Regions from separate parts of the Streptomyces sp. 17_S59 genome, predicted to be linked through region 2. Evidence: riboswitches for the same ligand, from Rfam matches in the RefSeq annotation. Region 2 holds a riboswitch; each other region holds the start of a gene.

Region 1 (4,998 bases), 520 kb from region 2:
CCTCGGTGGGCGCGGTCGTCACGATGGACCACCACCTGCTGCACGTCGCGGACATGGACGCGAAGAAGGACACGGTCACGCGCATCGCGGCCCGCGCCGGGCGCGTGATCATGTTCGTGGACACCAAGCGGGGCGCCGACCGCCTGGTCAAGCGGCTGCTGTCGCAGGGCGTACGGGCGGCGGCGCTGCACGGCGGCAAGAGCCAGCCGCAGCGCAACCGGGTGCTCGACCAGTTCCGTACGGACCAGGTCACGGCCCTGATCGCGACGAACGTGGCGGCGCGCGGCATCCACATCGACGGCCTGGACCTGGTCGTCAACATAGACCCGCCGGTCGACCACAAGGACTACCTGCACCGGGGCGGCCGCACGGCACGGGCGGGCGAGTCGGGAACGGTCGTCACGCTCGTACTGCCGGAAGAGCGGCGTGAGATGAGCCGGATGATGGCCACGGCGCAGATCACCCCGAACACGGCCCGGGTCCACCCGGAGGACCCGGAACTGGCCCGCATCACGGGCGCCCGCGAGCCGAGCGGAATCCCGGTGACGATCGCACCTCCGCCCCAGCCGCAGCCGAAGCAGAAGACGAAGCCGAACGCGATCTCGAAGCGCACGGACACCCCGTCCCGCTCCCGCCGCCGGCCGCGCCCGGGCGCCCAGCAGCCGGACGCCCCGCGCAGCGAGGGCACCCAGGCGCGCCGTCGGCGCCCCCGCCGCCCCTCGTCGAACAACGGCTGAGCCAACGCCGGACGGGCTGGAAAATCCAGCCCGTCCGGCGCTTGAGGACCGGGGGTCCGGGGGCGGAGCCCCCGGTTACGGGAAGGGGCGGGGTGGGGAAAGACCGCCGGAGGCCGACCCGCCCCCACCGCCCCACCGCCCCGCCACCCACCCCCGTACCGTCCGTATTCATCCGCATGCAGAGCCATAACAACTGACGAACGCTCAGTTCGCACGAACTGCAAAGACTCCCCAAGAGCGTTGTGGATTCACGCTTTCGGCTTGGATTTCGGCCGCCGTGTCTATTAACGTTCGATAACGCAGCGCGGTTGTTGTCACCGCCGCAAGGGGCGGCGCCGTGCGCCTTCGCCGAATCCCGTCGGTGGAACCGGGGAACCACACTCTGGGGTGAGTCGGGCCGCACGCCGGCCCGTAGGGGACCTTCCTGCTCCGAACCCGTCAGCTAACCCGGTAGGCGAGTAGGAAGGAAAGGAGTGCGCCTCCGTGGCGTCCAACATGCCTGCTGACGACGGCAGTTCGTACGACCCCCTGTATGACCCCTCGTACGCCCCCTCCGAGGAGACCGCGGCCCCGGCCGGCCGGGGCCGGCACCGCGTGGTGAAGCAGCGCGGCGGCACGATGGCCCGCAGCGGTGCGGTGCTGGGCGTGGGCATGATCGCGGCCGTCGGCGCGGGCGGAATGGCGAGCGCCCAGGAGCGGCAGGCGGCGCCGATATCCGTGCCCGATCTGGCGCAGAAGATTCCGGGAGTCGGCTCGCTGATAGGCGGCGAGGAGAACGGGCATTCGGATTCCGCCGCGCAGGGCGCAGCAGCGGACGGGACGGCCGTCGTCCGGGACACGGCGGATGCGGGCGAGGCCCTGCGCAACCGGATCCTCCAGCAGGCGGAGCACCAGCAGGCCGCGGCCGACCGGGCCGCGGAGGAGGGCGAGCTGCACGCGGCGGCGGAGCGGCAGCGGCAGGCCGCGGCGGAAAGAGTCGAGGCCCACAAGGCGGAGCAGGCGCAAGCGCAGCAGGCGCAGCAGGCGGAAGCAGCGGCAGCGGAGGCCCGGCAGGAGCAGGCCGGGCACGGACAGACCCACCCCGCGGCGGGAGCGGCAGCCGAAAAGCCCTCGGCCGCCGGGGAGTCCGGGGCGGAGGACGCCTCCGAGGGCGCGTCCAGGACCTCCGCGTCCGGCTCGTACGTCCTCCCCGTGGCCTCGTACACCCTCACCGCGGGCTTCGGCCAGGCCGGGAACATGTGGTCCGCGAACCACACCGGCGAGGACTTCGCGGCCCCGACCGGCACCCCCGTGAAGGCGGTGTCCGGCGGCACGGTCACCCAGGCGGGCTGGGCGGGCGCGTACGGCTACCGGATCGTACTGACGCTCGACGACGGCACCGAGGTCTGGTACTGCCACCTGTCGTCGATGGTCATCACCTCGGGCCAGGTCGGCACCGGCACCGTCATCGGCCGGGTCGGCGCGACCGGCAACGTCACGGGCCCCCACCTGCACCTGGAGGTGCGGCCGGGCGGCGGCTCGCCGGTGGACCCGCTGCCCTGGCTGCGGGCGCGAGGACTCCAGCCGTAAGGGCCGTCCGGCCGTAAGGGCAGCTGTAAGAGGAGCCGCCCGGTCGTAGGAGCCGTCCACTCGTATGAGCGCTCCCGTCCCGGGACGGCTCCTGCAACCGCAGCGAGGCAGTCGGGCGACAATCGCATAAGTCGTCCTATTAGCCCTGATTCCCGTGAATGTTCTGAGTTCGATCGGGAAATCAGAGAACGTGACGACGACTGCGAGGACGATCACCACGTCCGTGCCCGCCCGCCTGGACCGGCTCCCCTGGTCCCGGTGGCACTGGACCGTGGTGATCGGACTCGGCACGGTGTGGGTCCTCGACGGCCTCGAAGTCACCGTCGTCGGCAACATCGCCGGCCGCCTCTCCGAGCGGGGCAGCGGCCTGCCCATCACCTCGGGCGGCGTGACGGGCCTCGCCGCGGCGCTGTACGTGGCCGGGGCCTGCTCCGGAGCGCTGTTCTTCGGGCGGCTGACGGACCTGTTCGGCCGCAAGAAGCTCTTCATGGTCACGCTCGCCGTCTACCTGACGGCCACCGCGCTGACCGCGCTGTCCTACTCCTCCTGGTGGTTCTTCGCCTTCCGCTTCTTTACGGGCTTCGGCATCGGCGGGGAGTACGCGGCCATCAACTCCGCGATCGACGAGCTGATCCCGGCCGCCTACCGGGGCCGCGTCGACCTGATCATCAACGGCAGCTTCTGGCTGGGCGCCATCGCGGGCTCGCTGCTGTCGATACTGATGCTCGACACGAGCATCTTTGCGAAGGACGTCGGCTGGCGGCTGACGTTCGGGCTCGGCGTCGTCCTGGGGCTGGTCATCCTGTTCGTACGCCGCCATGTGCCGGAGAGTCCGCGCTGGCTCTTCATCCACGGCCGGGGAGAGGAAGCCGAATCGCTCGTCACCGCGATCGAGCAGCGCGTCACGGCGGAGCGGAAGACCGCGCTCCCGCCGGCCAAAGGGCGCTTCGCCATCCGCCAGCGCAAGAGCTTCGGCTTCCGCGACATCGCGCGCACGGTCTTCTCCGACTACCGGCGGCGGGCCGTGCTCGGGCTGGCGCTCTTCATCGGCCAGGCGTTCCTCTACAACGCGATCACCTTCGGCTTCGGCGCGATCCTCACCCGCTTCTTCGGGGTCTCCACTTCCCGTACCGGCTACTTCTTCGCGGTAATAGCGGTGGGCAACTTCCTCGGCCCGCTCTTCCTGGGGAAGCTCTTCGACACGCTCGGCCGCCGCATCATGATCTCCTCGACCTATCTGCTGGCCGGGTTGCTGCTGTTCGGCACGGCCTGGCTCTTCGGCGCCGGGCACCTGAACGCCGTCACGCTCACCGCGTGCTGGGCGGTTGTGCTGTTCTTCGCCTCCGCGGGCGCGAGCAGCGCGTACCTCACCGTCTCCGAGATCTTCCCGATGGAGACCCGGGCGATGGCCATCGCCTTCTTCTATGCGGTGGGCACGGCGGCGGGCGGCATCAGCGGCCCGCTGCTCTTCGCCTCGCTCACGAAGAGCGGGGTCGTCATGGACACGGTCCTGGCCTTCGACATCGGCGCGGCCCTGATGTGCGTGGGCGGCGTGGTGGCGGCCTTCCTGGCGGTGCGGGCGGAGGGCCGCTCGCTGGAGGACATCGCGGCACCGCTGTCCGTGGGGCCCGGCCCCCCGGAACCCCTGCCGGCCCCGGCGCCGGCGGAATGAGGAATCCCAGGTCTCGCGTGACGGCCGAGGCGGACGAGGCAAGCAAGGCAGACGAGGTAAGCGAGGCGGACGAGGCAAGCGAGCCGGAATAGCAACTACGTTACGTGCGTTGACGTATGTCATGGCTGACAATCACCGCAAGATCGGCAAGCTCACGGTCCACCCGCTGAACCTCGGCGGCAACGTCTTCGGTTGGACGGCGGACGAGAAGCAGTCCTTCGCCGTCCTGGACGCCTACGCCGAGGCGGGTGGCAACTTCATCGACACCGCCGACGTGTACTCGGCCTGGGCACCCGGCCACAAGGGCGGCGAGTCCGAGACCGTCATCGGCAACTGGCTGGCGGCGCGCGGCAATCGCGCCGACATCGTCGTCGCGACGAAGGTCGGCCACGGCTTCCCGGAGCACCGTGGCCTGGCGCCCGCCACCGTCAAGGAGGACGTCGAGGCGTCCCTGCGCCGCCTGCGCACGGACTACATCGACCTCTACTACACGCACGTGGACGACACGTCCGTGCCGGTGGAGGAGATCATCACGACGCTGGACGGCCTGGTGAAGGAGGGCAAGGTCCGCGAGATCGCGGCCTCCAACATCTCGCCCGAGCGGCTTGCGGCCTCGCTCGAGTTCTCCGACGCCGCGGGCCTGGCGAAGTACGTGGCGATCCAGCCCCACTACAACCTGGTCTCGCGCGACACGTACGAGGGTGAACTGGCGGACGTGGCCGCCCGCCACGGCCTGGCCGCGATTCCGTACTTCGCGCTGGCGTCGGGCTTCCTGACGGGCAAGTACCGCCCGGGCACGACGGTGGAGAGCGCGCGTTCCGGTGGCGCCGCGAAGTACCTGGAGGAGGATCGGGGCCTGAAGGTCCTGGCCGCCCTGGACGAGGTGGCGGCCGCGCACGACGCCGAGATCGCCACGGTGGCCCTGGCCTGGCTGGCGGATCGGCCGACGGTGGCGACGCCGCTGGCGAGCGCCCGCACGGTGGAGCAGCTGCCGGCGCTGCTGGCGGTCGCGGACCTGAA
Region 2 (4,998 bases):
CTCCCCTTCGGTCCTTACGAACGTACGTCCCCGGACACGGTACGGGACCGCGGCCGGGGACGTACGGCGACTGGCGGGGGTCAGACCCTAAGGGAGGTCAGCCCCTGGGGAGTCGGCCCTTGACGACGTCAGCCCTTGCAGTACTTACTGGTTCGCAGAGCGAAACCGCGGGAAGGCGCTGCGGCCGGCGTACACCGCGGCGTCGTCGAGGATCTCCTCGATGCGCAGCAGCTGGTTGTACTTGGCGACGCGCTCGGAGCGGGCCGGGGCGCCGGTCTTGATCTGGCCGCAGTTGGTGGCGACGGCCAGGTCGGCGATGGTGACGTCCTCGGTCTCGCCGGAGCGGTGGGACATCATGCACTTGAAGCCGCTGCGCTGGGCCATCTCGACGGCGTCGAGGGTCTCGGTCAGCGAGCCGATCTGGTTGACCTTGACCAGCAGGGCGTTGGCGGTGCCCTCCTCGATGCCCTTGGCGAGGCGCTCGGGGTTGGTGACGAACAGGTCGTCGCCGACGAGCTGGACCTTGTCGCCGAGCTTGTCGGTGATGGTCTTCCAGCCGGCCCAGTCGTCCTCGAACAGCGGGTCCTCGATGGAGACCAGCGGGTACGCCTCGACCAGCTCGGCGTAGTACTCGGTCATCTGGGCGGCGGTGCGGTCCTGGCCCTCGAACGTGTAGACGCCGTCCTTGTAGAACTCGGAGGCGGCGACGTCCAGCGCCAGCGCGATGTCCTGGCCGGGGGTGTAGCCGGCCTCCTTGATGGCCTCGAGGATGAGGTCGAGGGCCTCGCGGTTGGAGCCCAGGTTCGGGGCGAAGCCGCCCTCGTCGCCGAGGCCGGTGGACAGGCCGCGGCCCTTCAGCACCTTCTTGAGGGTGTGGTAGACCTCGGTGCCCCAGCGCAGGGCCTCGGAGAAGGACTCCGCGCCGATCGGGGCGATCATGAACTCCTGGATGTCCACGTTGGAGTCGGCGTGCGAGCCGCCGTTCAGGATGTTCATCATCGGAACGGGCAGCAGGTGCGCGTTCGGGCCGCCGAGGTAGCGGAAGAGCGGCAGGTCGGACGCCTCGGAGGCGGCGTGCGCGACGGCGAGGGAGACGCCCAGGATGGCGTTGGCGCCCAGCGAGCCCTTGTTGTCGGTGGCGTCCAGGTCGAACATGGCCTGGTCGATCAGGCGCTGCTCGGTGGCGTCGTAGCCGACCAGCTCCGGGCCGATCTGCTCGATGACGGCGAGGACGGCCTTCTCGACGCCCTTGCCGAGGTAGCGCTCCGGGTCGCCGTCACGCAGCTCGATGGCCTCGAAGGCACCGGTGGAGGCGCCGGACGGCACGGCGGCACGGCCCGTGGAGCCGTCGTCGAGGCCGACCTCGACCTCGACCGTGGGGTTGCCTCGCGAGTCGAGGATCTCGCGAGCTACGACGACGTCGATGGACGGCACGAGGGTCTCCTTCGTGTGTGTCTGGAGTTCTGCAGCACGAGCCTAACGGGCCCGGGAGGCTGCCCCCGCCCGCGGACCGCGCAACCGGGCCGGAAAATCTGAAAAAACAGCACAAACGCCGAGATCGCGGGATGAACAGCCCGTCTGTTCGCTCAACGGAAAAACCGCCCGGGAACGACGGAGCCCCGCTCCGATGCGGCTCGGGGGGAAGGCGCATCGGAGCGGGGCGGTCCCGCGCATGAGCGGCGTCGCGGCGGAGGCCGCTCACCCGTCGGTCGTGCACCGGTCCTCGCCCGTGCTCGGGGCGGAGGGCGAGGACCGGACGCGATCAGCTGGTGTGCAGCATCTGACCCGGGTAGATGGTGTCCGCGTTGGCGACGATGTTCTTGTTGAGGTCGTACAGCTTCTCCCAGCCGCCCTTGATCTGCTGGGTCTCAGCGATCTTGGAGAGGGTGTCGCCTTCCTTGACCTCGTAGTTGCCGTCGCCCTTCTGCACGGTCTGCGGGGCGGCGTGCTTCGGCGCGCGCTGCTTCGGCGCCGGGGTCTCGTCGGCCTGCTCGTCCGCCTCCTGGGCCGGCTTGGCGTGCTTCGGCGCGGTGGAGCGCTGGCTGCGGTCGGCGTGGCTCGTGGTGGAGCTGCCGTGCGAGGAGGACTTCGAGGACTTCTTCGACACGGAGCCGGAGCCCGAGGTGTCCACGTCGGCCTTCGCGCCGCCCTTGCTCAGGCTGCCCGCGCCGGCGCAGCCCCAGGCGCCCGGGCCCTGCATGGCGAGCAGGCGCTCGGCGGTGGCGATCTGCTGGGCCTTGGTGGCCAGGTCGGCGCGCGGGGCGTACTGGGTACCGCCCGCGGCGACCCAGGAGTCCTGCGCGAACTGCAGGCCGCCGTAGTAGCCGTTGCCGGTGTTGATGTGCCAGTTGCCAGTGGACTCGCACTGGGCGACCTTGTCCCACTGGTCGACGGAGGCGGCGTGGGCGGAGGTCGCGACCATCAGAGGGGCTGCGACCGCTGCGCCGGTGACGCCGGCGAGCGCGACGATGCGGACGGCCTTGGACGGACGACGGTGCTTGCCCTTGGACATGAGTCGTTTTCCTCACCGACGCCTACGAGGTGAGCTGTCGGGTTCGGACCGTGAGTCTGCCCGGCCCGGTGTTGTGCACCGGGCTTCACCCCAAGCCGTCCCGCTCCCCAGGCCACTGGCCGTGGGACCGGATCCGGCGCCCTACCTTGGTTCCCCCGCTCCTGCCTACGGCGCTTGCGCGACGACTCCCCCGGCCGCCGGCAGGATTCGGCGTGCGGCCGTGGTGCTCGCGGTGGCGAGCGGTGACGACGTTAAACACAGTCAGGCGGCGTGTTCAAACCCCACTTTTCGGCCACGGTTGCCGGAAGTTACTCGTGGGAACCGATCATTTCCGCAGGTGAGGCGGGGTTTGAAGCGAACGGACGAACTCACTCCAGCCCCAACCGAACGAGACCCATGTCTCACTTTCGACTGGAACGGACATTCGCCCCGAACCTCCCTGCTACTTACGGACATCGAGCCGCTGACCAGGCTTGATGAGGTCCGGATCGCTTCCGACAGTTTTGTTGTTCTTCTGATAGAGCGTCTGCCAGCCACCGGCAACGGAGTGCTCCTCCGCTATGACTGACAGGTTGTCACCGGGGCGCACCGTGTAGTCGCCCGCACCGGCCGACAGGTCCGTACGGGCGTCCTCGCCGCCGCGCGAGGCGTGCTGCGCGTCGCCGGAGCGCGAGGGCTCGGCGCGGTGCCTGCCGGTGCCGGGCTCGGTGGACGCTCCGTCAGGCGACTGCGGGGTGGCGGACGCCGGGTCCACGGGGGTGCCCGAGGGGTCGCCGGAGGGGTCCTTGCGGTGCTTCCCGTCCGGCGCGTCCGGAGAGCCTGTCGCCGGGGCGGACGAGGAGGGGCTCGTGGAGGGGCTCGTGGAGGGGCTCGCGGAAGAACCGGGCGAGGACGGCGAGGCGGACGGGGACGAGGACGAGGACGAGGAGGGCGACGAGGACGGCGAAGTGGATGCGCCGGGCGTCTGCGACGTGGAGGGCGACGGCGTGGAGGTCCCGGACGGCGCACCCGACGGGGTGCCGTTGCCGCCCTTGCCTCCCTTGTGCGCCGGGGAGGTCGGCGTGGAGGTCCCGTGCTCCGGCGTGACCGACGTCGGCCGCTCGGACACGGGCTTCGAGGGCCCGTCCGGCACGGTCGACTCGCCGCCGCCCGGGTTCACCTCGGCCACCGGCTGATCCTTGGTCAGCCCCGCACCGGACGCGCAGCCCTGCCAGGCCTCCGGGCCCTGCCCCTGAAGCACCCGCTCCGCGACGGCGATCTGCTGGGCGCGGCTGGCCAGGTCCGGGCGCGGCGCGTAGGCCAGGCCGCCGTTCTGCTCCCACACGTCCTGGGTGAGCTGGAGCCCGCCGTAGGAGCCGTTGCCCGAGTTGGCGCTCCACATGCCCCCGGTCTCGCACTGGGCGACGTGGTCCCAGGTCCCCGTGTCCGCGGCGCTGGCGCCGGTGGCCGCGAGCAGCGGCATGGCGATGCTCGCGCCCGTCACCCCCGCTGCGAGCACGATGGCGGGTACCTGGCGGGGGCGGCGATGTCTACCGGAGCCGGAGCGCATGTGAGGGCCTCTCGTGTGGCGGCTGATGTGGTCGTCGAACATAGCGACGACCCCCGAGGGTCACAAGCCGGTGTAGCGGAGGTCACGCGGAGATCACATAGGCCGGCGCGAGGTCATCTGATAGTGGATCCGGGGCGCTCGGGCGTGAACGCGACCGGCAGCGTGCGCAGTCCGCGCATGATGAGTCCGCCGCGCCAGCGCAGGTCGTCGGGGTCGGCCGCGAGCCGCAGATCGGGCAGCCGGCGCAGCAGCGTCGCGAGCGCCGTCTGCCCTTCCAGGCGCGCCAGTGGTGCGCCCAGACAGTAGTGGATGCCGTGCCCGTAGCCGAGGTGCTGGTTGTCGCGCCTGGCCAGGTCGAGGGTGTCGGGGTCGGCGAAGCGCGCCGGGTCGCGGTCGGCGGCGGCGAGGACGACGAGCACGGGGTCGCCCTCGGCGATGCGCTGCCCGCCCAGGGTGAGGTCCTGGGTCGCGAACCGCCACGTGGCCAGCTCCACCGGCCCGTCGTAGCGCAGGAGTTCCTCCACACCGGTCGCCAGCAGGCTCTCGTCGCCCTCCGCGAGCGCCCGCTGGAGGCGCTCGCGCTGCTCCGGATGGCGCAGGAGCGCATAGGTTCCGTTACCGATCAGGTTCACAGTTGTTTCAAAACCGGCGAACAAGAGGATGAAGGCCATGGCCGCGGCCTCGTTCTCGGTGAGGTGCTCGCCGTGGTCGCTCGCCCTGATCAGTCCGGAAATGAGGTCTTCCCCGGGATCCTCCCGCTTTCGGTTGATCAGTTCCGCGAGGTACGTCCGCATCTTCTTGACGGAGCGGGCCACTCCACCGCGCGGCCCGCCGCCGTGGCGGATCATCATCCCCGCCCAGTCGCGGAAGTCGTCCTGGTCCTCGGCCGGGACGCCGAGCATGTCGCAGATGGCGTAGATGGGGAGGGGAAAGGCGA
Region 3 (4,998 bases), 2.7 Mb from region 2:
CCTGGACGCCCCGCTGGACGCCGAGCCCGAGGGCCTGGACGGCGTGGCGACGATCATGGCGCGCGCCTTCTCGGAGGGCACCGACAAGCTCAGCGCGGAGGACTTCACCGCCGAGCTGGAGCGCTGCGGCGCCACTCTCGACGCGCACGCCGACCACCCCGGCGTCCGCCTCTCCCTGGAGGTCCCCGCCTCCCGGCTGGCCAAGGCCCTCGGCCTGCTCGCGGACGCCCTGCGCGCCCCCGCGTTCCCGGACGACGAGATCGAGCGCCTCGTCCGCAACCGCCTGGACGAGATCCCGCACGAGCTGGCCAACCCCGCCCGGCGCGCGGCCGTGGCCCTGTCCGCCGAGCTGTTCCCGGCCGACTCCCGGATGTCCCGTCCCCGGCAGGGCACCGAGGAGACCGTCGAGCGCATCGACGCCGCCGCCGTGCGGGCCTTCTACGAGGCGCACGTCCGCCCCGCCACCGCGACCGCGGTGGTCGTCGGCGACTTCACCGGCATCGACCTCGACCAGGTCCTGGCCGACACCCTGGGCGCCTGGACGGGCGCCCCCGCCGAGCCCCGGCCCGTGCCGGCGGTCGGCGGCGACGACACCGGCCGCGTCGTCATCGTGGACCGGCCCGGCGCGGTCCAGACCCAGCTGCTCATCGGCCGCACCGGACCGGACCGGCACGACAGCGTCTGGCCCGCCCAGGTGCTCGGCACCTACTGCCTCGGCGGCACCCTGACGTCCCGTCTGGACAAGGTCCTGCGCGAGGAGAAGGGCTACACCTACGGCGTCCGCTCCTTCGGCCAGGTGCTGCGCTCCGGCCCCGAGGGCACGGGCACCGCGCTGCTCGCCATCAGCGGCTCCGTGGACACCCCCAACACCGGGCCGGCGCTGGAGGACCTCTGGACGGTCCTGCGCACGCTCGCCGCCGAGGGCCTCACCGAGGCCGAGCGCGACGTGGCCGTGCAGAACCTGGTCGGGGTCGCCCCGCTGAAGTACGAGACGGCGGCGGCCGTCGCGGGCACGCTGGCGGACCAGGTCGAGCAGCACCTGGCGGACGACTTCCAGGCGCGGCTGTACGAACGCCTCGCGGAGACGGGCACGGTGGAGGCCACCGCGGCCGTCGTGAGCGCCTTCCCGGCCGACCGCCTGGTCACCGTCCTCGTCGGCGACGCGGCCGAGATCACGGAGCCGGTCAAGGCGCTGGGCATCGGCCCCGTGACGGTCGTCACGGCCTGACGGCTGCTCAAGCCGGCAGCCGTACCCCGGCGCACCAGGGAGGCGCGTGGGCTCACCGAGTCCCACGCGCCTCCCTTATGTCCAATTTCAGGCAGTGGTTGCGTGTTGGTCGTGTGGCGTACGTCATAAAAGCTGCGTTCTGTTTGCCGTTCGAATCTGACGCGGATTAGCGTCAGGGCGGCTGTCCGTCAGATCGGAGCCGCAACCGCGGCCCCGGGCAGTCATCGCCGAGTCCCCGAGCGCGAGCAAGGGGAGCCGGGGACCCACACGTCCCCTGGGGTGAATCGGCCCCCTTTCACGAGGGAGCCGTAGGAGACCTTCCTGCTCCGAACCCGTCAGCTAACCCGGTAGGCGAGAAGGAAGGAAAGGATAGCGACAGCCATGTCGTTCACCCGTCCCACCGGGAAACACCGTCGTCCGGGCCGCGCCGTTCGCGTGGGCGCCAACGTGGCGGGCATAGCCACCCTCACGGCCGCCGGCGTCGTCGCCGGAGTCGCCGCCCCGGCCTTCGCCGCCTCCGACGACACCCACCGCCCCGAGGACACCGGCCTCAACCAGGCCATCGTCATCGGTGACGTCATGGCCGACAACGTCGACGCCCAGGCCGAGACCCAGCGCAGCGCCGCCGACGAGGCCGCCGCCCGCCACCAGGCCGAGGTCTCCGCCCGGCAGAAGGCCGCCGACGCCAAGCAGCGCGCCGAAGAGGCCAAGCGCAAGATCGAGGAGGAGCGCGCCGCCAAGGAGCGCGCCGCCCGCGAGGCCGAGCGCAAGCGCCTCAACACCTTCGTGATGCCGATCGACGGCTCCTACGTCTCCACCGGCTACAAGGCCTCCAGCGGCCTGTGGTCCTCCGGCAGCCACACCGGCGTCGACTTCCACGCCGAGTCGGGCACCTCCGTGCACGCCGTGGGCATGGGCACCATTGTCGAGGCCGGCTGGGGCGGCGCGTACGGCAACAACGTCGTCATCAAGATGAACGACGGCACCTACACCCAGTACGGCCACCTGTCGTCGATCGACGTGTCCGTCGGCCAGTCGGTCACCCCCGGCCAGCAGATCGGCCTCTCCGGCGCCACCGGCAACGTCACCGGCCCGCACCTGCACTTCGAGGCCCGCACGGCCCCCACCTACGGCTCCGACATCGACCCGGTCGCCTACCTGCGCTCGCACGGCGTCGACCTGTAGCCGGCGCGCGGCGGAGCCGCACACGAGCTTGCGAAGGACCCCGGCCCCGGCCGGGGTCCTTTCCGTCGGTCCGTGTCCGGTACGGGCTCAGGCTTGTCCGATGGCGGCTCATATCCAGCGGCCCGGCAGCCGCATTGGCCGGAAAATATCCTTGGCCATAAGGCGCCGTCGGAAATTCCCGGAGTTTGCCATAGAGTCGCGTGCGTGAACGGCGAGGGCGAAGACAGGCGTGAGGGCGGCCGGATTTCCACGCACGCCGTGTGCACGGCGATTCGCGACGACATCGTCTCCGGCGTCTTCCCGCCCGGCAGCCGGCTCGTCGAGGAACTCCTCGCCCGCCGCTACGGCGTCTCCCGGGTGCCCGTCCGCGAGGCCCTGCGCACCCTGGCCTCCGAGGGCTTCGTGACCACCCGCCGGCACGCCGGCGCCTGCGTGGCGGAGCCCTCCGAGCAGGAGGCCGCCGACCTGCTCGACGTTCGCGCCCTGCTGGAGCCGCTGGGCGCCGCGCGGGCCGCGCAGCGGCGCACCGACGCCCACCTCAAGGTCCTGCGCGGGCTGGTCCGGCTGGGCCGGGACCGGGCCCGCACGGGCCGCACGGGCGATCTGCGCCCCCTGGGCGACTGGTTCGACGAGACCCTCGCCCAGGCCTCCGGCAGCCCCAGCCTCGCCACGCTGCTCACCCAGCTGCGCCGCAAGATCGCCTGGGTGTACGCGCCCGAGGCGCCGCTGCACCCGGTGGCGGACTGGGAGACGTGCGGGGCGCTCGTGGACGCCGTGGCCCGCCGGGACGCGGAGCGGGCGCGCGCCCTCGCCGCGGTGCGCGCCGGGCGCTCGCCCGGCACCTACCGGATGCGCCGGGCGGACCACCCGAAACACGCTGTAAACACCGCCGGTTTTCGCTCTTAACAACGCGCCGCTATTACTGGGGAAATAGGCCGGGAAATCGTGGCGGTTTCCGGTCGGCGTGCCGTGCGCGGCAGCGGTGCCGCGCACGGCACGCGCAATTGCGCATACGGGCGCGGATGACGCGGGTAATCCGCGATGCCGCGCGGCGGGAACGCGGAGCGAAACGCAAGAGGGCCGCGGCGGCACCTGTCAGCCGCCGCGGCCCCGCCGCGGATCCTTCGGCCCGCCGGAGCGAGCGCGGGCCTGTGTCAGAGGCGGGCCCGGTGGATCAGACGGTCTCCGGAAGCTCCTCGAGCCCCTCGGCGACGAGCTTGGCAAGCCGGTCGAGCGCGGCCTCGGCACCCTCCGCCTCACTGGCGAGGACGATCTCCTCGCCACCCTGGGCGCCCAGGCCCAGCACGGCGAGCATGGAGGCGGCGTTGACGGGGGTGCCGTCCGCCTTGGCGATCGTCATGGGGACGCCGGCGGCGGTCGCCGCACGGACGAAGATCGACGCAGGCCGGGCGTGCAGGCCCTCGGCCCAGCCGACGTTTACGCGGCGCTCAACCATGGTGTTGCCCTTCGAATCGAAAGCGGTTGTCTAGACCATTGTGGCACGCGGTGCGCGATGCCCGTGCCCGGTCCCGGCCCTGGGAGATCCAGCCCCCACGGGAGCCGGACGGCCCAGGCCGCCCTGTCGGTGCCCGGCCTTACCCTGGCCCCATGCAGACGCCGTCCGAGCAGTCCGAGCATGTGTACCCGGCCCACTGGGAAGCCGACGTCGTGCTGCGCGACGGCGGCACGGCACAGATCCGTCCCATCACCCCCGACGACGCGCGGCGCCTGGTCAGCTTCTACGAGCAGGTCTCGGACGAGTCCAAGTACTACCGCTTCTTCGCCCCCTACCCCCGGCTGTCCGACCGGGACGTGCACCGCTTCACCCACCACGACTACGTCGACCGCGTGGGCCTGGCGGCCACGGTCGGCGGCGAGTTCATCGCCACCGTCCGCTACGACCGCATCGACGCCCGCGGCCTGCCCGCCTCCGCACCCGCCGACGAGGCCGAGGTCGCCTTCCTCGTCCAGGACGCACACCAGGGCCGGGGCGTCGCCTCGGCCCTCCTCGAGCACATCGCGGCCGTCGCGCGCGAGCGGTCGATCCGCCGCTTCGCGGCCGAGGTGCTGCCCGCCAACACAAAGATGATCAAAGTCTTCACGGACGCCGGGTACACCCAGAAGCGCAGCTTCGAGGACGGCGTCGTCCGCCTCGAACTCGACCTCGAACCCACCGACCGCTCCCTCGCCGTCCAGCGCGCCCGCGAGCAGCGCGCCGAGGCCCGCTCCGTCCGGCGCCTCCTCGCCCCCGGCTCCGTCGCCGTCGTCGGCACCGGCCGTGAGCCCGGCGGCATGGGCCGCACCGTGCTCCGCAATATCCTCGCGGGCGGCTTCACCGGGCGCACCTACGCGGTCAACCGCGCCTTTCCCGAAGGGGCTTCGGTGCTGGAGCCGGAGGGTGTGCCCGCCCACCGCTCCGTCCTGGACATCCCGGACACCGTCGACCTCGCCGTCGTCGCCGTGCCCGCCGGGCAGGTGCCGTCGGTGGTCGCCGACTGCGGCGAGCACGGCGTCCAGGGCCTGGTCGTCCTCTCCGCCGGGTACGCCGAGAGCGGGCCGGACGGCCGTGACCGCCAGCGCGAGCT

Evidence for each region. A riboswitch is a leader RNA that binds a small molecule or an ion and turns the genes downstream of it on or off. The one in region 2 is predicted to bind cyclic di-AMP.
Region 1: linked by a shared signal. The riboswitch ahead of AC1Z4A_RS14605 (M23 family metallopeptidase) and the one ahead of AC1Z4A_RS12200 (transglycosylase family protein) in region 2 are both predicted to bind cyclic di-AMP.
Region 3: linked by a shared signal. The riboswitch ahead of AC1Z4A_RS24885 (M23 family metallopeptidase) and the one ahead of AC1Z4A_RS12200 (transglycosylase family protein) in region 2 are both predicted to bind cyclic di-AMP.

What each region holds. Positions count from the first base shown of each region.
Region 1 covers NZ_JBXOWD010000001.1:3,297,335-3,302,332, reverse strand. The annotation lists gene AC1Z4A_RS14610 (DEAD/DEAH box helicase) at 1-737, shown strand, start outside; cyclic di-AMP (ydaO/yuaA leader) riboswitch at 1,074-1,209, shown strand; gene AC1Z4A_RS14605 (M23 family metallopeptidase) at 1,221-2,306, shown strand; gene AC1Z4A_RS14600 (MFS transporter) at 2,497-3,978, shown strand; gene AC1Z4A_RS14595 (aldo/keto reductase) at 4,100-4,998, shown strand, end outside.
Region 2 covers NZ_JBXOWD010000001.1:2,773,608-2,778,605, forward strand. The annotation lists gene eno (phosphopyruvate hydratase) at 145-1,434, opposite strand; gene AC1Z4A_RS12200 (transglycosylase family protein) at 1,763-2,512, opposite strand; cyclic di-AMP (ydaO/yuaA leader) riboswitch at 2,517-2,695, opposite strand; gene AC1Z4A_RS12205 (transglycosylase family protein) at 2,955-4,010, opposite strand; gene AC1Z4A_RS12210 (cytochrome P450 family protein) at 4,175-4,998, opposite strand, start outside.
Region 3 covers NZ_JBXOWD010000001.1:5,458,747-5,463,744, forward strand. The annotation lists gene AC1Z4A_RS24880 (M16 family metallopeptidase) at 1-1,228, shown strand, start outside; cyclic di-AMP (ydaO/yuaA leader) riboswitch at 1,444-1,596, shown strand; gene AC1Z4A_RS24885 (M23 family metallopeptidase) at 1,610-2,413, shown strand; gene AC1Z4A_RS24890 (GntR family transcriptional regulator) at 2,618-3,319, shown strand; gene AC1Z4A_RS24895 (HPr family phosphocarrier protein) at 3,588-3,869, opposite strand; gene AC1Z4A_RS24900 (bifunctional acetate--CoA ligase family protein/GNAT family N-acetyltransferase) at 4,022-4,998, shown strand, end outside.